Regions from separate parts of the Cupriavidus sp. JZ107 genome, predicted to be linked through region 4. Evidence: predicted binding sites of a transcription regulator. Region 4 holds the regulator's gene; each other region holds the start of a gene.
The links. The regulator FNR, encoded in region 4, switches genes on or off when oxygen is low (the NO sensors DNR and NnrR bind a similar motif). The targets are predictions, from matches to a motif close to TTGATNNNNATCAA.
Positions count from the first base shown of each region.

Region 1: clpB (ATP-dependent chaperone ClpB) is a predicted target of FNR. The motif match lies at 2,276-2,289, and genes of this name have one in related genera.
Region 2: M1D55_RS20250 (fatty acid desaturase) is a predicted target of FNR. The motif match lies at 2,360-2,373, and genes of this name have one in related genera.
Region 3: M1D55_RS00485 (OmpW/AlkL family protein) is a predicted target of FNR. The motif match lies at 3,171-3,184, and genes of this name have one in related genera.

Region 1 covers NZ_CP096481.1:1,996,671-2,002,094, forward strand. The annotation lists gene clpB (ATP-dependent chaperone ClpB) at 1-2,131, opposite strand, end outside; gene M1D55_RS18445 (MaoC/PaaZ C-terminal domain-containing protein) at 2,310-3,287, opposite strand; gene M1D55_RS18450 (D-(-)-3-hydroxybutyrate oligomer hydrolase) at 3,290-5,424, opposite strand, start outside.
Region 2 covers NZ_CP096481.1:2,338,066-2,343,489, reverse strand. The annotation lists gene M1D55_RS20260 (FitA-like ribbon-helix-helix domain-containing protein) at 1-183, opposite strand, end outside; gene M1D55_RS20255 (TMEM165/GDT1 family protein) at 303-878, opposite strand; yybP-ykoY riboswitch at 936-1,109, opposite strand; gene M1D55_RS20250 (fatty acid desaturase) at 1,178-2,299, opposite strand; gene guaD (guanine deaminase) at 2,490-3,821, opposite strand; gene M1D55_RS20240 (adenosine deaminase) at 3,892-4,947, opposite strand; gene xdhC (xanthine dehydrogenase accessory protein XdhC) at 5,008-5,424, opposite strand, start outside.
Region 3 covers NZ_CP096480.1:109,014-114,437, forward strand. The annotation lists gene leuA (2-isopropylmalate synthase) at 1-265, opposite strand, end outside; gene M1D55_RS00480 (hypothetical protein) at 1,103-2,311, shown strand; gene M1D55_RS00485 (OmpW/AlkL family protein) at 2,438-3,106, opposite strand; gene M1D55_RS00490 (DUF6587 family protein) at 3,336-3,668, opposite strand; gene feoB (ferrous iron transporter B) at 3,686-5,424, opposite strand, start outside.
Region 4 covers NZ_CP096481.1:1,363,333-1,368,756, forward strand. The annotation lists gene ccoG (cytochrome c oxidase accessory protein CcoG) at 5-1,444, shown strand; gene M1D55_RS15670 (FixH family protein) at 1,457-1,705, shown strand; gene M1D55_RS15675 (hypothetical protein) at 1,702-1,971, shown strand; gene fnr (fumarate/nitrate reduction transcriptional regulator Fnr) at 2,033-2,680, opposite strand; gene M1D55_RS15685 (sulfite exporter TauE/SafE family protein) at 2,871-3,644, shown strand; gene scpB (SMC-Scp complex subunit ScpB) at 4,231-5,193, shown strand; gene rluB (23S rRNA pseudouridine(2605) synthase RluB) at 5,200-5,424, shown strand, end outside.

The sequences.
Region 1 (5,424 bases), 630 kb from region 4:
CCACGGTGCGGCCCTGGCCATCGGTCAGCCGGCCATCGTCGAGCACCTGCAGCAGCACGTTGAACACATCCGGGTGGGCCTTCTCGACTTCGTCGAGCAGCACCACGCTGTACGGCTTGCGCCGTACCGCCTCGGTCAGGTAACCGCCCTCCTCGTAGCCGACATAGCCCGGCGGCGCGCCGATCAGCCGCGACACGCTGTGCTTCTCCATGAATTCGCTCATGTCGATGCGGATCAGGTGCTCCTGCGAATCGAACAGGAACTCGGCCAGCGCCTTGCACAGCTCGGTCTTGCCGACGCCGGTCGGACCGAGGAACAGGAACGAGCCATACGGCTTGTTCTCGTCGGCCAGGCCCGCGCGCGAACGGCGGATCGCGTCGGACACCAGCCGCACGGCCTCGTCCTGGCCGACCACCCGCTTGTGCAGATAGTCCTCCATCGCGATCAGCTTCTCGCGCTCGCCCTGCATCATCTTGGCCACCGGAATGCCGGTTGCGCGGCTGACCACCTCGGCGATCTCCTCGGCGCCGACCTGCGTGCGCAGCAGCCGGTTCGGCTGCTTCTGCTCGCTGGCCTCGGCCGCGGTAGCGGCCTTGAGCTTGCCTTCGAGCTCCGGCAGCTTGCCGTACTGCAGCTCGGCGACCTTGTCGAGCTTGCCCTCGCGCTGCAGCCGCGCGATCTCGAGGCGGATCTTGTCGATCTCCTCCTTCAGCGCGGCGGCGCCCTGGGCCGCACCCTTCTCGGCCTTCCAGATCTCGTCGAGGTCGGCGTACTCCTTCTCGAGCCGCTCGATCTCCTGCTCGATCAGTTCGAGCCGCTTGCGCGAGGCCTCGTCGGTTTCCTTCTTGACCGCCTCGCGCTCGATCTTCAGCTGGATCGTGCGGCGCTCGAGCTTGTCCATCTCCTCCGGCTTGGAGTCGATTTCCATCTTGATGCGCGCGGCCGCCTCGTCGATCAGGTCGATCGCCTTGTCCGGCAGGAAACGGTCGGTGATATAGCGGTGCGACAGCTCGGCCGCGGCGACGATGGCCGGGTCGGTGATCTCGACACCGTGGTGCAGCTCGTACTTTTCCTGCAGGCCGCGCAGGATCGCGATGGTCGCCTCGACCGACGGCTCGTCGACCAGCACCTTCTGGAAGCGGCGCTCGAGCGCGGCATCCTTCTCGATGTACTTGCGGTACTCGTCCAGCGTGGTGGCGCCGATGCAGTGCAGCTCGCCGCGCGCCAGCGCGGGCTTGAGCATGTTGCCGGCGTCGATCGCGCCCTCGGCCTTGCCGGCGCCGACCATCGTGTGGATCTCGTCGATGAAGACGATGGTCTGACCCTCGTCCTTGGCGATGTCCGACAGCACGGCCTTGAGCCGTTCCTCGAACTCGCCGCGATACTTGGCGCCGGCCAGCAGGCCCGCCATGTCGAGCACCAGCACGCGCTTGTTCTTCAGCGTTTCGGGGACTTCGCCGTTGACGATGCGCTGCGCCAGGCCCTCGACAATCGCGGTCTTGCCGACGCCAGGCTCGCCGATCAGCACCGGGTTGTTCTTGGTGCGGCGCTGCAGGATCTGGATCGCGCGGCGGATCTCGTCGTCGCGGCCGATCACCGGATCGAGCTTGCCCAGGCGGGCGCGCTCGGTCAGGTCGATCGTGTACTTCTTCAGCGCCTCGCGCTGGGCCTCGGCATCGGCGCTGTTGACCGACTCGCCGCCGCGTACCGCGTCGATCGCCGCCTCCAGCGACTTGCGGCTCATGCCATGCTCGCGCGCGATGCGGCCGGTCTCGCCCTTGTCGTCGGCGACCGCGAGCAGGAACAGCTCGCTGGCGACGAACTGGTCGCCGCGCTTGATCGCCTCCTTCTCGGTGGCGTTGAACAGCGCCGCCAGCTCGCGGCCGAGCTGGACCTCGCTGGTGCCCTGCACCTGCGGCAGCCGCTTGATGGCGGCGTCCAGCGCGCTGGCCAGGCCGTTGATGTTGACGCCGGCGCGCGAGAGCAGCGCGCGCGCCGAGCCGTCGTTCTGCGCCAGCAGCGCGCGCAGCAGGTGCTGCGGTTCGATGTATTGGTTGTCGTTGCCGATCGCCAGGGTCTGGGCATCGGCCAGCGCTTCCTGGAATCGGGTAGTCAGTTTGTCAAGACGCATAGGGAAATCCTCACTGGGATACGTGTCCCGAGGCGGCCCCAGCGGCGCAGTCATTGCGCATCGCGTCGTCGGCCGGCAGGACACCGGATGTCACTGCCGAAGATAGGGCTTTGCCGTGACATTTCAAGACGAAACGATGCGTATTTGATGTGGCGCAAGCAGCGCGCCATTGGACGGATCAGGAAGGAACCGCGGTCTGGCGGCCCTGCGCGAGGCCGCCGGCATCGCCGGCAAGCTTGCGCTCCAGGTTGCGGACCAGCACCAGCGCCTCGCCCTGCAGCACCACCCTGCCATCCTCGCCCGCGATGTCGGTAGCCAGGTTGACCAGCTCCTTGTCGGCGCGCAGCCGCACGATCCTCACCGAGGCCCGCAGCGGCTCGCCCAGCCGGGCGGCCGCGCGCAACCGCAGCGACTGCTTCATCCAGCCGGTGCCGCGCCCCGGCAGCCGCGTGCCGAGCAGGTCGGAGAACATGCCGGCCAGCAGCGGCAGCGGCACCACGGCGCCGTCGAAGCCGCGGCGCCTGGCCAGCGCCGCGTCGGCATACAGCGGATTGGCGTCCCCGCTCAGCGCCACGTACTCGTCGAGATCCGCCCTCTCGAAGGCGCGCACCGCGTCGGCCTGCTGCCCGGGCCTGAGCTGGTACAGCGCCGCATCGCCGGAGACCGCCGCATCCGCGCCGCCTGCACCGGACACGAGCGGCCCGGCCAGCGCGGCCGCATCGGGTTCGAGCAGCAGCTCGGCGTCGCCGCTCGCGGTGACCGGCGCCTGCGCGTGCGGCAGCGCACGGCCGCCGCGCTGCACGCAACGGATCGCGGTGCGCAGCGCGACGCGGCCCGCCGCCCCCTCCCCCGGGGCCAGTTCGGCCACCACGCCGTCGCCGACATAGGTCGGCTGCGGAAACATCAGCGTCTGCGCCAGCGGCAGCACCGGACCGGCTCTCCCTCTCTGCATCTGCGCGCACAGCAGCGAGAACAGCAGCATGCCGTGCGCGACGGTGGCACCGAAATGGGTGCCGCGCGCGAACGCCGGATCGCAGTGGATCGGATTGTCGTCGCGCGACAGCCGCGCGAAACGATCGAAGTCCTGCTGCGTCAGCACGCGCGGCGCGGACGGTACGGCGGGCCCGGAAGGCTGGGAAGGCTGCGGGATGGCCATCGTCACTGCGGGACCTCGACGATGCCGCCGGTGACCTCGATGCGGTCGCCGGCGGCGGGGTTGGCGGCAAAGCCGGGAACGTTGGACGGCTGGATCGCCGGCGCCGGCGAGTTCGGCGTACCACCGCGCGGCACCGTGCGCACCACCTGCGACGGCGGCAGCGGCGTGCCGTTGCGCAGATGGTCGTACATCGCGTCGAGCGCGCGGTTCAGGTACAGATGCAGCGGCACGTAGCGGTTGCCATAACCGGGCACCAGCGCATTGAACGCGTCGAAGTGCTGGGCGTTGGTCACCTCGACATACGACAGCCGGCTCGCCGCGCCCTCGCGCTGCCGGTTCAGCCCCAGGTACGGGCGCGAGGTGTGGTTGACCGGCAGCAGCGCATCGTCGCGGCCGTGCACGATCAGCGCCGGCTTGCCGCGCAGATTGCCGTTGCGCAGCGTCAGCCGCTGGCCGACCTGCAGCGCGAGGGCCTGCGGCGAAATGCCGGTCACCAGATCGCGCAGGCAGCGCGCGCCCGCGGTGTTGGCGTCGTCGACCGGCGAGCCCGGCGAGCGCGACAGCAGATCCCGGCGCGGTCCGCGCGGATCCAGGTCGTTGATCAGCTGCACGCCCGACGACGGCGGCACGCCGTTGCCGGTCGCGAACATGTTGGCCATCTGCGCCTGCGTCACCGGCGCCGGTTCGAACGCCGCGTTGATGCCGCTGAAGCTGTAGCCGCACAGCCGGTCCGTCACGCTGGCGCGCGACAGCGCATTGGCATAGGTCACCGCCACCGCGCTGGAGACCTCAAAGAAGCCCAGCGAGGCGTGCAGCACCGCGGACTCCGGCTCCCAGCCGTAGTCGCGCAGCGCCTGCTGGGCGCTGGCGGCCTGCTCGGCCAGCGTAGCGCCCTTGACGATGCCGGCGCTGGCCAGCGCGGCGCAGCGGTTGGCCGGAATGGTGCCCAGCGTCGCGTAGAAACCGACCGCGGGCGCCTGCGCGTTGGCCGGGTCCTGCGCCGCGCACAGCTGCAGCAGGTTGGCCATCGTCGTGTAGTCGTACAGCGTGCGGCCATTGACGGCCACCGGCGTGCCGCCGCGCCGCACGGTGATGCCGGCGTCCTGCGGCATGTTCAGGTTCGGCTCGCTGACCGCGACGCCGTCGATCAGGCCCTGCACGTCGGCCTCCGCCGCGGCGACCGCGGCGCCGCCGCCATTGGACAGGCTCGAGGCGATCACCAGCAGCTTGTCCTTGTCGATGGTGCGGCGGCGCTGGCCGTCACGCATCTCGCCATGCCGGTCGTTGATCGCCCAGAGGCCGAATTCGATCGCCTGCAACGTGAACAGGCCCCAGTCCTTCTCGGGATTGCGCTGCGAATGCGCGTGCTTGAAGGCGAGCCGATGCGGCGCCGCGGCGATGAAGGCGGCGCGCGCGTTGTCGTCGATCGGCGCGGCGAAATGCGCCTCGCGGCCGGCGGCGGCGCGGCTGGTGCGGGTGCCGTCGATCAGCGCGACGGTGTCGTTGGCGAGATCGTGCGGCGCGGCGCCGGTACCCTTGTCGGTATAGGCCACCGCGCAGCCGCGCTTCAGGCCCCATTCGCCGGTAGAGATACCGCCGTAGACGCCGCGCGAGCCGGACGACGTGGCGGTGATCAGGCACGGCCGCGCGGGATCGAAGCTGGCCGGGATCTGCACCATCATCGTAACGTTCTGCCGGCCGCTGCCGTCGTCGGCATAGGCCAGATACTCGACGCCGGGGATCTTGCCCTGGCCGCCGGTGACGTTGCCCTGCGCGTCGACGTTGGGCCCGTACAGCGTGCCGTAGCCGCCCGCGGCGCTGACATCGACCAGCGCCTGGTAGTTGCTCCAGATCGCGTAGCGGCGCAGCTCGGTGCGGGTCGGCGCGTTCGGATCGGCCGGCAGCGGCGCGGTGCCGGCCAGTCCGTCCTTGCCGAGCCCGGCGGTCAGCAGATCGTCGGCGTTGCCGTCGTAGTCGTGCACCGTCAGCGAGCCGATATAGGCGGGGCGCTGGTTGACCGGCGCGCCATGGTCGTCGTCATCGTCGGAGCCGCAGCCAACGAGCGCCATGCAGGCCAGCGGAATCAGCAGCGGAACCAGCGGCGTCCGCCCTGCCGATCCTGCCCTTGCCGTGGCGC
Region 2 (5,424 bases), 970 kb from region 4:
GCCCAGCGGGGCAATGCGTGCGCGGATCGCATCGACGAGCGGACGCGCCACTGGCGGCGACGACAGTGCCTGGCGCAGGATGTCGCGCGCCTCGTCTTCCACGGATTTGCCATGCAACGCCGCGCGTTCGCGCAAGCGCGCGGCAAGCTGGTCGTCGATATCGGGAATCGTCATGCTGGCCATGATAGTGTCCCCCGGCAGATGCGATTGCAATATTATGCTTCCGCCGTTGCGACCGCACGTGACGGGAGAATCGGCAAGAGCCGGCGACCGGCATTCCATGGCCGAAGCGCGTGGCAGGATCAGCCCCCGATATCCATCAGCGCCACCACCCCCAACACGACGAACACCGCCGCGGCGATGCGGTGGACCAGCTTGATCGGCAGCCGGTGCGCGAAGCGTTCGCCCAGCAGCACCGCCGGCACGTTGGCCAGCATCATGCCGATCGTGGTGCCGGCGACCACCGCGAGGATATCGGTGCTGAAGCGGGCGGCGAGAGCGACCGTGGCGATCTGGGTCTTGTCGCCCATCTCGGCGAAGAAGAACACCACCACGGTCGCGCACAGTACGCCGAACGCGCCCTTGACCGCCTTGGGCTTTTCGGTCTCGTCGAGCTTGTCGGGGATCAGCATCCATGCGCCCATCGCGATGAAGCCGAGGCCGAGGATCCAGCGCAGCAGCGCCGGGCCGACCATTTGCGTGATCCAGCCGCCGAGGGCGCCCGCCAGGCCATGATTGACCAGTGTCGCGATCAGGATGCCGAGGATGATGGGGATGGGCTTGCGGTAGCGCGCAGCGAGAATCAGCGACAGCAGTTGGGTCTTGTCGCCCATTTCCGCGAGGGCGACGATACCGGTCGAGACGAGCAGGGATTCCATTCGTTGTTTTCGGAGCAGCGGGCCGGACGCATCGCGAGATGCCAATGACGTGCGTTTTCCCCGGCCCAGCCGAAAAACGACGTCATCGGTCTCGCCAGGCCCTGGAACAGGCATTGCACCGTTCCGGAGCTGCGCACGCCATAACCGCAAGCGGTCAAGTCTGTTGACGTACGCCCCTGTCGCACAACGCGGTGTCGCGCGGCAGGGCGGCTACTCCCCAATGGGAAGCGCGATTATAGCCAGTCTGCAAGGCGGTCGTCCATACCGGCGCCGATCTCCGCTACGTCGGACCGCGCTCGCTACGCCGGCACCGGCGACGGCGTGGTGGTGCGGCGGCCGCGGAAATCGGTCCAGCACAGCGCGTGGAAGTCGTACAGCTTGCAGCGGCGCGCGGTATCGAAATACCAGCGCCACGAGAAGTTCTGCACCACGATGCGGCCGGGCAGCGCCTGCTCCAGCAGCGCCTGCGCGCGCTTGAGCCGGTACAGGGGCACGCTCATGTCGACGTGGTGGGCGGTGTGTTCCATGATGTGGTGAAGCAGCGTGCCGACGCCATGGCGAAAGCGCAGATGGACCGTGGTCGACACGAAGGGCTGCGCGCGCGCCCACATCGCCTTGCTGTGGTACCAGGCCACGCTTTCATGGGTATGGTGGACATACAGCACGAAGCCCACCGTCGCGTTCCAGACCAGGAAGGGCACGGCGAAACCGGCGGCCAGCAGCAGCGCGACCGACTGCTGCGTCGCCATGGCCAGCCAGACCAGCGTGCCGATCCACAGCGCCGCGAAGGCGGCTACCAGCAGGCAGTCGGCGAGGAAGATCCGGCGGCGTGTCGCCATCTGCCGCCGGCTGGGGAAGAACAGCTTCAGCCACCAGATCTCGATCAGGTAATACAGCCCGGCGCCCAGGCCGTTGCGATACAGCCGCTCCAGCGCGCGCCGCCACCAGGGCAGCGCCGCGTACTCCTGCATCGAATACGGGGCCCAGACGAAATCGAAGCCCTTCAAGTTGGTGTAGCCGTGATGGACGACGTTGTGGCCGACCTCCCACAGGCTGTACGGGGTCAGTGACGGCAGGAAGGCGATCCGGCCCAGCCATTTGTTCAGGCCGCGGCGCGGCGTCAGGCTCTGGTGGCAGGCATCGTGCCCGAGGATGAACAGGCGCGCGATCAGCATGCCGGCCAGCACGCCGAGCGCTAGCTTGGCGAGCCAGTGCGATGCCATCACGAGCGCGGCGAGGGCCGCGACAAACAGCGACGCGTCCAGCGCGAACAGCAGCAGTGCGCGCGGCGTGCTGCGTTCGGACAGCGGAATCAGCCAGCTGCGGATGATCTTGCGGGGCGGCAGCGGAGCGTGGGGCGACAGCGGTTCGGGTGGAACGCCGGATGGAACGGCATCGGCGGGTGCAACGGGTGTGGTCATATCGGGATCGGCATTGTCGAATGGCGCGGGCCAGCGTAATGCAGATCGATGGCGACGGCCTTGATCGGGGTCAAGCCAAGGCGAAAGCCGCTGGGTCCCCGCATGCGCGGGGACGACAGGTGCATGTGGGAACCCGCGTCGTCCCCGCGAAGGCGGGGACCCAGTGTCTTCAGAATGGCTGCCGTACGCGCTATGCCGCAGCGGTTTCCGCCCGCTCGCCCATCACGTAGACGCTGTCGATCACCCGATCGTCACCCAGCATTGCGAACGCGAACAGCTGCTCCTCGAGCGTTTCCGAGCGCGCGCTGCGGCGGGCCAGCAGCGGCGTGGCCTCCGGGTCCAGCACGATGAAGTCGGCCTCGTTGCCCGGCGCGAAGCTGCCGACGCGGTCGCCCCAGCCGAGCGCGTCGGCCGGCGCGCGCGTGGCCAGGTAGAACATCCGCAGCGCGGTCAGGTGGTAGCCGCCCATCCGCGCGACCTTGTGCGCGGCGTTCATCGTGCGCAGCATCGAGAACGAGGTGCCGCCGCCGACGTCGGTGGCCAGCGTCAGATTGAGCCGATGCGCGTCCGACTGGTGGAAGTCGTAGAGGCCGCTGCCGAGGAACAGGTTCGAGGTCGGGCAGTGGGCGACCGCCGCGCCGGTGTCGGCCAGCCGGCGGCGATCGTCGTGGTCCAGGTGGATCGCATGGCCGTAGAAGGCGCCCGGACGCAGCAGGCCGTATTGGTCGTAGACGTCCAGATAGCTGCGCGCCTGCGGGAACAGCTCGGCGACCCATTTGACCTCGTCGCGGTTCTCGGCCACGTGGGTCTGGATCAGCGCATCGGGGTAGGCGCGCGCCAGCTCGCCGCAGGCGGCCAGCTGCGCCTCGGTCGAGGTCGGCGCGAAGCGCGGCGTGATCGCGTACGACAGGCGGCCCTTGCCGTGCCAGCGCGACAGCAGGTCGGCCGATTCGCGCGCGCCGGACTCGGCGGTGTCGCGCAGGAAGTCAGGACAGTGGCGGTCCATCAGCACCTTGCCGGTCGCCAGCCGCAGATTGCGGCGATGGCTCTCGGCGAACAGCGCGTCGGCCGAGGCCGCATGCACGGTGCTCCAGACCAGCGCGCTGGTGGTGCCGTTGCGCAGCAGCTCGTCGGCGAAGAAGCTGGCCACGCCGGCCGCGTACTCGGGCTCGGCGAAGCGGCGCTCCTCGGGGAAGGTATAGGTGTCAAGCCAGTGCAGCAGGCCCGGCGACGGCGACGCGATCATGTCGGTCTGCGGGTAGTGCACGTGCGTATCGATAAAGCCCGGCACGATCAGCTTGCCGCGATGGTCGATCACCTCGGTGCCCGGCGCGATCGACGGTGCCAGCTCGGCGTAGGGGCCAGCGGCCACGATGCGGCCGTCCGCGACCAGCAGCACACCGTCTTCCCAATACTGATACGCGTCATCATGGAATTGCGGATCGCGCAGGAAATGCAGCACGCGGCCGCGGATGGCGCGCAGGGTACCGTTCGGGGAAGGGGAGCTGGTGGTCTGGTTCATGGTCGTGGGGTGGGGAAAGGCCGGCGCCGGGGCGCCGGCCGATGTTGCGCCGGTCAGCGCCGCAACGGCATCAAGCCGTTGCCGCGCGCGCCGGCTCCGGGGGACTGGCCGATTGCCAGAAGCGGTCCACTTCGGTCAGGTATTCGGCCTTCAGGGCCGGCCGCAGGAAGCTCGCCTCGAAGCTGTTGCGGGCGAGCCGGTGCGCGTCGGCGGCGTCGAGCGGCAGCGCGTCGAAGGTCGCTTCCCAGTTCGCGTTCATGTAGCCGCCGAAATAGGCCGGGTCGTCCGAATGGATCGTCACCGCGACGCCGGCGTCCAGCAGCGTCTTCAGCGAGTGGTCGCGCAGGTCCGGATAGACCTTGAGCTTCTGGTTCGACAGCGGGCAGACCGTCAGCGCGATGCGTTCGCGCGCGAGACGCTCGACCAGCGCGGGGTCGTCGATCGCACGCACGCCGTGGTCGATCCGCTCGACCTGCAGGATGTCGAGCGCGTCGCGGACATAGTCGGCCGGGCCTTCCTCGCCGGCATGGGCGACGCGATGCAGGCCCAGCTCTTTCGCGCGGGCGAATACCCGCGCGAACTTCTCCGGCGGATTGCCGCGTTCCGACGAATCGAGGCCAACGCCGATGAAGCGGTCGCGGTAGGGCAGCGCCGCTTCGAGCGTGGCGAACGCGTCTTCCTCCGACAGGTGCCGCAGGAAGCAGAGGATCATGCTGCTGGAGAAGTCGTACTGCGTACGAGCCTGGGCCAGCGCGTCGGCGATGCCGTCGATCACGACCTCGATGTCGACGCCGCGCGCGGTATGCGTCTGCGGATCAAAGAAGATTTCCGCGTGGCGCACGTTGTCGGCGACCGCGCGCTCGACGTACGCCATCGTCATGTCGAAGAAGTCTTCCTCGGTCAGCAGCACGCTGGCGCCGGCATAGTAGATGTCGAGGAACGACTGCAGGTCGGTGAACGCATAGGCGGCGCGCAGCGCCTCGACGCTGGGGTAAGGCAGCTTGACCTGGTTGCGCTGCGCGAGCCGGAAGATCAGCTCGGGCTCGAGCGTCCCTTCGATGTGCACATGCAGTTCGGCCTTGGGAGTGCGGCGGATGCGGTCCGCGAGCGCGGCGTCGAGCGTCATGGGGAATCCTTTTTTTCGATGCCGGCATGCTGTCCGTGTTCGAACAGACGGCCGGCGCGGTTACCGGTGGGCGGGGCTTTCGCTGCCGCCCGGTTGCCCGCCGTCCCGCTGCGCTGCCGGTGCGTCGGCGCGCAGCGCGGCCAGGCGCTGATCGCGCACTTGCAGCAGCTGGGCGACGATGGCAACTGCAATCATAGCCGGAGCCTTGTCGGTGATGCCCGCGACGCCGATCGGGCAGGTCATCCGTACAAAGGCAGCCGGGTCGATGCCATGTTCGACCATCCGGTGTTCGAAGCGGGCGCGCTTGGTCTTCGAGCCGATCAACCCGAAGTACGCGAAGTCGGTGCGCCGCAGGATCCGTTCGCACAGCGCCTGGTCCAGCGCGTGGCTGTGCGTCATCACCAGGAAGTAGCTGCCGGGCGGTGCCTCGTCGACCACCGCCTCGGCCGTGTCGGTGGCCTCGGCCACCACGTTGCC
Region 3 (5,424 bases), on a different replicon from region 4:
CGATCAGCATGCGCACGAAGTCGAAATCGGTCTGCGATGCCGATGGGAACGCGACCTCGATCTGCTTCAGGCCGATCTTCACCAGCTGCTCGAAGAAGCGCAGCTTGCTTGCCACGCTCATCGGTTCGATCAGCGCCTGGTTGCCATCGCGCAGATCGGTGCTCATCCAGATCGGCGCGCGCGTGATGCGCTGGTTGGGCCAGCTGCGATCCGGCAGATCGACGGTGGCGGCGGGACGGTATTTGACGGCGGGGTTGCGCAGCATGAACGGGTCCTCCTCGCGAGGAATTCGCGATAGCAAGGGGAAAACGGGGCCGCATGGCGAGCGGACGGTCGGACGATCGGACGATCGGAGGGCCGAATACCGATCAGGACCGCAATCGAAATCGATAGCGGCGTGCCAATGCGAACGGAAAGGTGGCGACAGGCTGCCGAACTGCCACGGGGCGCTAGGCCCGGCAACCGATCGGTAGGTCTAGTTGTAGCGAGGAGAGCGCGCGGACGAGCGCAGGGACCGAGCCGAAGCCGTCGATGGCGATCGCACGACGCACGCGCGCCGACGCGGCGATGCACAGGGCATCGGCGGCTTGGCGGTGGACGGTCGGCGCAACGGACATCGTGCTGGCTGGTGTGAGTGTGTCGGGAGTCGACGGTGTGGAAACGCGTGTAGCAGCGACAAAGCGTAGTGCATCGAGCGTCGACTCGTCAAGCGTGCATCCGTGCTTTCGCCGTGCGTCGTCACGCGGTGGCCTCGGCCAAATGAATGAGATCGCCAGCGCGACCTCGTACCTGAACGCGTGCTGCCACACGCAAACCGCGGCGGTGGTCCACCGCCTGGCCGGTACAGCGTCAGTTGCGTCGCGCCTAGCCTGAAGGGGGACATTGTCCCAGCCAACGGGGAGACATCATGATCGGAACGGGAACGGGAACGGGATCGAAGCCGCTCGCCTGGGTCGCGGCGGCGCTGACGGCAATGGTATTGGCCGCGTGCGGTGGAGGCGGGGGCGGCGATGGTGCGGGGGCGAATCCGAGTTCAGGCTCGGGCTCCGGCAGCTCGTCAGGTCCAGGCTCCAACGGATCACCGACGACGGTCAGCTATACCGTGACACTCGGACAATCGGCGGGACAGGTCGGCGTGGGCCGCACGCTGACCCTTGCGGCCGTCGTCGTCGACAGCAACGGCAGGGACGTCACCGCCCAGGGCAGCTACGCGTGGACCTCGTCCGATCCCGCGGTCGCCACGGTGACACCAAGCGCCAACGTCGCCGGCGCCGCGGTCGTGACCGGCATCGCCGCGGGTACCGTCACCGTGCAGGTCGCCGCGACCATCAACGGTGCCGACGGCAAGGCGATCGCGCTGCCGGTGCAGACCGCCACGATCACGGTCGCGGCCAGCCACAACTACAGCCTCGCGGTGTCGCATCCGCTACTGACCTTGGCCAATGGCGAAACGCGGCAGATCCGCGCCACGCTGCTCGATGGCGACGGCATCGATGTGTCCGCCGCCGTGCACGACTGGGCCTGGGCGAGTTCGGCTACCGGCATCCAGCTGAGTGCAGATCGCGAGCGCGCGACGCTGCACGGCGTCAATCCGTCGACCAGCAGCACGGTCGAGGGCACGGTCACGATCGGCGTGACGGCGCCTAATGGCGCCGCGTTGGCCGCCCGGATCGCGGTCGTCGTGCTGAAGAACGGCAGCTACGGCTATACGCTCGAGCTGCTGCGCAACGGCACGCCGATCGATGCGATCGCGATCCTGAACGGCTATCCGGCAACGCTGTCGGCGCGCGTGATGCGCAGCGACGGCACCGATGCGACCGCGCAGTTCGACGGCCAATGGTCGTACGCAAGCACCTCGCCGTCGCTGTCGGTCGTACAAACCGCAAGCGGGCGCGGCTTCACGTTGAACACCAGCCGTCCCAATGGCGCCGATCCGCTGCAGAGCCTGTTGAAAATCACCGCCACCAGCAAACAGCTCGACGCCACGCCGAGCGCCGGCCTGACGGTGACCGAGCAGCCGACCTGGACGCTGGTCTACGACGGCCCGCAGCCGCTGCGTATCGCGACGATGCCGCCGCTGCCGATTCCGGTCACCGCGACCGTCAGGCATCGCGGCACCGCGCTGACCTTCGTCGAATGCGAGGCATGGGACTGGCAACAGTCAGGCAATATCGCCGTGACCCCGGCCACGCATCCGGGCCAGGTCGGCGTGACGCCGCTGACCCCGGGCGAGTTCTCGCTGACCGCGAGCTGCAGCGTCAGGCAAAGCGGGCAGCGATTGTCGGTGACGATCAACGGCAGCGCGATCTGAACACGTCGTTCCCGTGCAAGCGGCCCCAGCGTCTTTCAAAGCCACTGGGTCCCCGCCTGCGCGGGGACGACGTTGAGGTGTTCGGATACGCAGCGTACCCATTTCTGCGTGACCGCAGTCCGCCGCTCAGAACCGGTATCCGAGGCCAACGCTGAACAGCCACGGGTCGAGCTTGACCTCCGACACCTTGGCGCCGGCCGCCTTCACATCGCTGGACAGCCACACCTTCTTGATGTCCGCATTCAGGAACCAGTTGCGCGTCAGCCGGTAGTCCATGCCGATCTGCAGCGCGGGCGCGATGCTCCAGCGGTCCAGCGACAGCGTATTGCCGGCGATATCGGCGTCCCAGATCCGCGTGAAGTTGAGCCCCGCGCCGACATAAGGCCGCAACGTGGCGTGCGGGCGGAAGTGATACTGCAGCAGCAGCGTCGGCGGCAGATGCTTGAACGATCCGATCCGGTTGTCGTCGAGATAGACGTCCTGCTTCTGCGGAACGGTCAGCACGAGTTCCGCGGCGAGGTGCGGCGTGAAGAAGTAGGTGACATCCAGCTCGGGGATCCACTTGTTGTTGACGCCGATCCGGTCCGAGGCACCGGCGCCGCCGACGGGGTCGGACTTCTGTGCAAAGTCGAGATAGGTGCCGCGCAGGCGGACCATCCAGTTGCCTTCGGGTTCGGTGCCGGATGGGTGGGCGGCGGCATCTGCCGCGCCGGCGTGCAGCGGGGTAAAGGCCATCATCGCGGCCGCCACGGCGGCCATTGCCAATCGGGTACGAGGAGATTGCATCGGGCTCATGTTGTTATCGACAGGACTGGGAAAGACCCCATGCCGAGTGTGCCGTTGCCGGCCTCTGACCCGTTTGACCTAAAGCAAAGGTCCATGCCGTCGTTCCCGCGCAGGCGGGAACCCAGCGTCTTTGAAAGCCACTGGGTCCCCGCATACGCGGTGACGACAGGGTTCCGGGCAAGAAAAAAGCCGGCAAAGCCGGCTTCGTCGAACTGCGGTGCCTGAGGCAGGATCGCGCCTAGCCCTTGCCCTGCGGTTTGCGCACGATGCGGATCGGTTTCTCCTGCGCGGCGGGCGCGGAGTTCGTCGTATTGCTCGACGTATTGCTGTCGCAGCTGTTGCAGCCGCCGCTGTCGCAGCCGGTGGCGCAACCCGATGCCACCGCCTGCGGCGCCAGCCGTGCCACCAGCCGCGCGCGCCATCCGCGTGCTTGCGCGCCGCCGAGGCTTGCCGCCAGCGCCGCCTTGACGCGCTCGCGCGTGCGCGGCATGTAGCGCGCCGCCACCGACAGCGCGCAGACCAGCACGATCAGCGGCACCAGCACGGATTCGACGACGTGATAGAGCGACATGATGGCTTCCGAATGCCTTAGCTGAACAGCAGCGCCACGCGATAGGTCACGAATGCCGCCAGATAGCCCAGGCCCGCCAGATAGAGCGTGGAGGCCGCCATCACCTTCCACGAGTTCGTTTCACGGCGGATCACGGCCAGCGTCGAGATGCACTGCGGGGCGAACACGAACCACGCCAGCAGCGCCAGCGCGGTGGCCAGCGACCATTGCGCGGCGATCATCGGCGCGAGCTGCGCGGCCACGGTGTCCTCGCTGCCCGACAGCGCGTAGACGGTCGCCAGCGCGCCGACCGCGACCTCGCGCGCGGCCAGGCCCGGCACCAGCGCGATACAGATCTGCCAGTTGAAGCCGACCGGCGCGAACACCTTCTCCAGCGCATGGCCGATCATGCCGGCGAAGCTGTAGTCGATCGGCGGCAGCGTCGCGCCTTCGGGCGGGGACGGGAAGGTCGCCAGGAACCACAGCAGCACGGTGAGCGTCAGGATCACCTTGCCGACGCGCGACAGGAAGATGCGGGCGCGTTCCCACAAGCCGATCAGCACATCGCGCGGATTCGGAATGCGGTAGGCCGGCAGCTCCATCAGCAGCGGATGCTCGGTGCGGTCGCGGCGGAAGAACTTCAGCGCATAGGCGACCACCAGCGCGCTGACGATGCCGGCCACATAGAGCGCGAACAGGACCAGCCCCTGCAGGTTGAACACGCCCATCACCGTGTCCGCCGGAATGAAGGCGCCGATCAGCAGCGCATAGACCGGCAGCCGCGCCGAGCAGGTCATCAGCGGTGCGACCAGGATCGTGGTCAGCCGGTCGCGCGGGTCCTGGATCGTGCGGGTGGCCATGATGCCGGGAATCGCGCAGGCAAAGCTCGACAGCAGCGGGATGAACGACCGGCCCGACAGCCCGGCGCCCATCATCAGCCGGTCGAGCAGGAACGCCGCGCGCGGCAGATAGCCCGATTCTTCCAGCGTCAGGATGAACAGGAACAGGATCAGGATCTGCGGCAGGAACACCACCACGCTGCCCAGGCCGGCGATCAGGCCGTCGACGATCAGGCTGCGCAGCAGGCCATCGGGCAGCAGGCCGCCGACCAGTTCGCCGGCATAGGCCACGCCGCCCTCGATGCCTTCCATGATCGGCTCGGCCCACGAGAACACCGCCTGGAACATCAGGAACAGCAGCACGGCGAGGATCGCCAGGCCGAACACCGGATGCAGCACCACACGGTCGATACGGTCTTCGAGGCTGGCCGACGCGGTCGGCATCGCCACCGCGGCGTCGAGCAGCCGCTTGACCTCGGCATGGGTATCGAAATCGTCGGCCGGGGCCGGCGGAGGCGGCGGGGCCGACGGCAGCGCGCCGTCGAGCAGCGACAGCAGCGCGGCGGCGCCGCCGCGCCGCACGGCAACCGTCTGCACCACCGGCACGCCCAACGCTGCCGCGAGCTTGTCGCGGTCGATGCGGATGCCGCGGCGTTCGGCCGCGTCGCTCATATTGAGCACCACCACCATCGGCAGGCCGAGGCGGCGCAGCTCCAGCACGAAGCGCAGGTGCAACCGCAGATTGGTGGCGTCGACGACCGACACCAGCAGATCGGGCCGTGCCTCGCCGGGGCGGTTGCCCATGCAGACGTCGCGCGTGATGGCTTCGTCCAGACTGGTCGCGTGCAGGCTGTACGCCCCGGGCAGATCGAGGATGCGCACCTGCCGGCCCGACGGCGCGACGAAATAGCCTTCCTTGCGCTCGACCGTGACGCCGG
Region 4 (5,424 bases):
AGCCATGAACGCGCCAGGCATCGACTCGGCCGAGGCCTCGCTGTACGAGGTCCGGCGCAAGATCTATCCGCGCGCCGTAAGCGGGGCCTTCGCCAACTGGCGCATCGCCATGGTGCTGGCCACGCAGCTGGTGTTCTACGGCACGCCGTGGCTGCAATGGAACGGCCGCCAGGCGGTGCTGTTCGACCTCGGCGCGCGCAAGTTCTATCTGTTCGGCCTGGTGCTGTGGCCGCAGGACGTGATCTACCTGGCCGTACTGCTGGTGATCTCGGCGCTGTCGCTGTTCCTGTTCACCGCGATCGCCGGACGGCTGTTCTGCGGCTATGCCTGTCCGCAGACGGTCTACACCGAGATCTTCCTGTGGATCGAGCGCAAGGTCGAGGGCGACCGCATCGCGCGCATCCGGCTCGACGGCGAACGCTGGGGCGCGCGCAAGCTGCGGCTGAAGGCGACCAAGCATCTGCTGTGGATCGCGATCGCGCTGTGGACGGGCTTTACCTTCGTCGGCTACTTCTCGCCGATCGACGCGCTGGGCCGTGCGGTGCTGGACCTGTCCACCGGGCCGTGGGAAACGTTCTGGATCGGCTTCTACGCGTTCGCCACCTGGGGCAACGCCGGCTTCATGCGCGAGCAGGTCTGCAAGTACATGTGCCCGTATGCGCGGTTCCAGAGCGTGATGGTCGACAAGGACACCTATGTGGTGACCTACGACACGCAGCGCGGCGAGCCGCGCGGCTCGCGCTCGCGCAAGGCCGACCCGCGCGCGCTGGGCATCGGCGACTGCGTGGACTGCAGCATCTGCGTGCAGGTGTGCCCGACCGGCATCGATATCCGCGACGGGCTGCAGTACGAGTGCATCGGCTGCGGGGCCTGCATCGATGCCTGCAACCAGGTCATGGACAAGATGCGCTATCCGCGCGGACTGATTCGCTACACCTCCGAGAACGCGATGCGGCGCGCGCTGTCCGCGGCCAATGCGCGCCGCCGCGTGGTACGCCCGCGCATCGTGCTGTATGCGGTGCTGTGGCTGGCGCTGGCCGGCGGCTTCGTCTGGTCGGTCGCGGTGCGCACGCCGCTGAAGGTGGACATCATCCGCGACCGGCAGGCGCTGGCGCGCGAAGTGGAAGGGCGCTGGATCGAGAACGTCTACCGGCTGCAGCTGATCAACACCACCGAAGGCGAACTGGACGTGGCCATCGCGGCGGAAAGTCCTGGCCTGCCGGGGCTGTCCGTCGAATACGAGCGCGCTGCCGGCCATCTGGCGCCGACGTCGAACCGGCTGCTGCCGCTGCGGTTGCGCGTGCCGCTGGAGCAGGCCGCGTCGGGCACCCATGTGGTCGACATCGTCGTCAGCGGCTCGCCCGCAGCGCCTGGGGCCGGACCCGGAGCCGAGCGCGCGCAGGTGCGGCAGTCCACCCGCTTTTTCGTTCCCGACCAACCGTAACGAGGCATCGACATGTCCCAATGCAAACCGTGGTGGAAGGAGCCGTGGCCGTGGCTGCTGATCAGTGGCCCGGCGCTGGCGATGATCGGCTGTGCGGTGACGATCTGGGTCGCGCTGCGGCACGCGGACCGGCCGATCGTCGACGGCGTGGTGCGTCAGGGGCTGGTGATTCGGCAGACCGCCGCAACCTCGGCGCCGGCAACACCGGGCGGGCGGGGCGTGGGCGAGGGGCCCAATGCTCGGACGGTGGCACGGCCATGAAGGCGCGCTGGCTAATGTGGGTGCTGTGGCCCGCCTTCGTCGGCGCGGCCGTGGCCTTCGTGCTGGTGTTTTCGCTGATCGATCCGCGCGATCTGCGCGTCTTCGGGCGGCCGCTCGAGCTGTCGCACGGCGCCATCTATACGATCGGCTTCGCGGTCGCGTGGGCGGTGTGCGCGCTGTCCAGCGCGCTGACGCTGTGCATGCTGCCGGCATCGATGCTGGCCCCGATGTCGTCGCCGATGTCGGCGGCCGACGAACTGGAGTAGGGCGATGGCAATGCTGGCAGCGGCTGCCGCGGGCGTCACTGCCGCGACTGCCGCGCGGGGATCAGCAGGCGGTCTTGCCCAGCAGCTGGCGGATGCCGTCCATGTCGACCAGCTTTACGTGGCGCTGACGGATCTGGATCAGGCCGGCCTCGGCGAAGCGCGAGAACAGCCGGCTGACGGTCTCGAGCTTCAGGCCCAGATAGCTGCCGATTTCCTCGCGGCTCATCCGCAGCACGAACTCGGACGGCGAATAGCCGCGTGCCGACAGGCGCTCGGACAGGCTGATCAGGAAGCCCGCCAGCCGCTCCTCCGCGCGCATCGAGCCCAGCGTAATCAGCATCATCTGGTCCTGCGTGATTTCCCGGCTCATCAGCCGCATGAACTGGTGCTGCAGCGAAGGCAGCGAGGCCGACAGCGTCTGGATCTCGTCGTAGCGCACCACGCAGACCTCGGTGTCCTCGAGCGCGGTCGCGTCCGACGCATGCCGCATCTCGGTCAGCCCATCGAAGCCGACCACTTCGCCGGGCAGATGAAAGCCGGTGATCTGCGCGCGGCCGTCTTCCATCGTCACGTGGGTCTTCAGCGTGCCGAAGCGGATCGCATAGACCGCGTCGAGCGGATCGCCGAGGCGATACAGCGGTTCGCCCTTGCGCACGCGCACGCGCTCCTGCACCAGCGTGTCCATCTTCTCGACGTCCTGCGCCGACATGCCGACCGGCAGGCACAGCTGTCCCAGCGAGCAGGTGGAGCAGCGGGTCGATTGGTCGTTCAGGGGAATGGCGTTCAGCAATTGGAATCCGCGCGAAGGGAAGGGACTGCCATCGACGGCGCGATGGGCGCGATGGGCGTGAAGCAAGCGGCCATTCTACCGTGCCCCATGCCGGCGAGGGGAGCCTGACATGGCGATCGGCGTACTGGCCAGCGTGTTTCTGCTGGCGCTGTTGGGCGGCGTCCACTGTGCGGCGATGTGCGGCGGCATCGCGCTGGTGCTCGAGGGCAACGATGCCGGGCAGGCCGCGCCGGTGGCGCTGTACCGCAGCCGCGCGGCGTGGGTGCGCGAACTGCTGGTGCTGCATGCCGGCCGCCTGAGCGCCTACGCCTTGCTCGGCGCATTGCTGGGCGCGGTCGGCGCGGCCGCCTGGAAGGCGCAGTATCTGCCCGTGCAGCGGGCGCTGTTCGCCGCCGGCAGCGCGAGCCTGCTGCTGGCGGGGCTGTGGACGTTGGGTGCCGCGCGGCTGGTTGGAGCGATCCCCGGCGTCGATGCCGTGGCGCGGCGGCTCGCCGCGCGCTGGGCGCGCTGGGGCGCAAGGGCCATCGCGCGCAAGGAAACTGGCGCGGCCCCGCGCGGCGCCCGGCGCCTGTTGCGCCGCTACGTCGCCGGACTGGCCTGGGGGCTGGTGCCCTGCGGCATGGTCTACGCCGCGCTCGCGCTGGCCTTGCTGGCCGGCAGCGCCGCGTCCGGCGCGCTGGTAATGCTGGCCTTCGGCCTCGGTACGCTGCCCAATCTGCTGATGCTGTCGAGCCTGTCGGCCGGCCTGCGCGTGCTGGCGCGCCGGCCGTGGGTCCGCCGCGGCATCGGCGCGGCCGTCGCGCTGTTTGGCGCGGCCGGTCTTGCGCGGGCCGCGATGCTGCCCGAGACGCTGGCCGCGCACGGCTTCTGCCTGACCCTGTGAGGCCGGGCGCCGCCCGCCCGCCAAGGCCGCGGTTGCAGGCCGGCGCGGGAATGCCATACAATCGCGGGAAGCCACGGCGACCGGGCCGCTTTCGCGCAGGTGTCGTGGTCGCCCGGTCGCGCTTGATCCAGGCGTCTGTCAAGGCACTCATGGGTATCCATACCCATCTCCCTCCCCGCACTGTCCGGCTAGAACATCCGATGTCGACATCGGCCAAGAATACCGGCCAGCGGCGTGGCAGCGAGGGGCCCGACAGGCTGCACGCCAGGCCATGACCAAGTTGTCTCGCATTCCGGACGGTCGCGGCTGTCCGGGCGTGTCGGCCGCAACAGGGGAGACGGCGCGACACGCTGGTCCTTCCGCCGACCGATATCGGGAGACGGGCGGACGATCTTCTGCCGGAACGGACCGGCAATCGATGCACCGATGAGAAGCGCGCGGACCCGATGCGGCAAGCATCCCGGTCGGCTGCGCGATGAATGGCGGCAGGCGTCCCTGAAGCGGAACGCGCGCCGCTGAATCGACCAATCTCCAGCGCGTCCGGGTGTCACGGACGCAGATGCAAAGACAGGCCGCACACCACAACATGAATACCCAAGAGGCGAAAATCGTCCTCGAGACGGCGCTGATCTGCGCGCAGGAGCCGCTGCGCGTCGCCGATCTGCGCCGCTTGTTCGCCGACGATGTCGGCGCCGACACGATCCGTGTTCTGCTGGAGGAGTTGCGCAAGGACTGGGAGCCGCGCGGTGTCGAACTGGTGGCGCTGGCGAGCGGCTGGCGCTTCCAGAGCCGTCCGGCGATGCGCGAATACCTTGACCGGCTCAATCCCGAAAAGCCGCCCAAATATTCGCGCGCGGTGATGGAGACGCTGGCCATCATCGCCTATCGCCAGCCGGTCACGCGCGGCGATATCGAGGAAATCCGCGGCGTCACGGTCAGCACCGAGGTCATCAAGAAGCTCGAGGATCGCAGCTGGATCGAGGTCATTGGCCATCGCGACGTGCCCGGCAAGCCGGCGCTGTACGCAACCACCAAGACCTTCCTCGACGACCTGGGGCTGCGTACGCTGGATGAACTGCCGCCGCTGGAGGATCCGCAGGCGCAGGTCCAGGCAGCGCTGCTGAACCAGGGCGCCATCGACTTCGAAGAGGTCGCCACCGCGGCCGGCGCCGATGAGGAAACCTTCGCCGCGGCGCCGGAAGGTGTGGCGCAGGCGGATGGCGTCGATGCGGTCGCGGTCGCTGCGGTCGATGAGGTCGCTGCGGTCGATGCGGTCGATGCGGTCGATGCGGTCGATGCGGTCGATGTTGCGGAACAGGCAGACGAGACGCCGCCGCAGGCCGATACCGACGAACCGGCCGAACCTGAAATACCTGGCGAATCCGCGGAGATGCCCGCCGCGGCGGCCGCCGAAGATACCGGCGACGCTGCCGCGGAAGCCGCCGACGCTGCTGACGCTGTCGGCCAGACAGCCGACCAGGCCGACGCCGACGCGCCCCAACTCGATGAACGCGATGCCGACGAGCAAGGCGCGCGCGTCCCGAACTAACACCAGATGCAACAAGCGAGTGTGAATACTTTGTCCGACTCTATCGATCAAGACGTGCGCGAGGCCGAGACGCCTGCCGAGGGCGCCGCGCCGCGCCGCAAGGGCCTGCGCCGCGGGCTGCGCAATCTGGTGGCCTCGCGCCGCCAGGCCGCGCAGGACCGCGATGCCGCCGACGCCGTGGCAGGCGAAGCCGGCGCGGCGGTGGCGCCCGAGGGTGGCGCCACGGCGGCG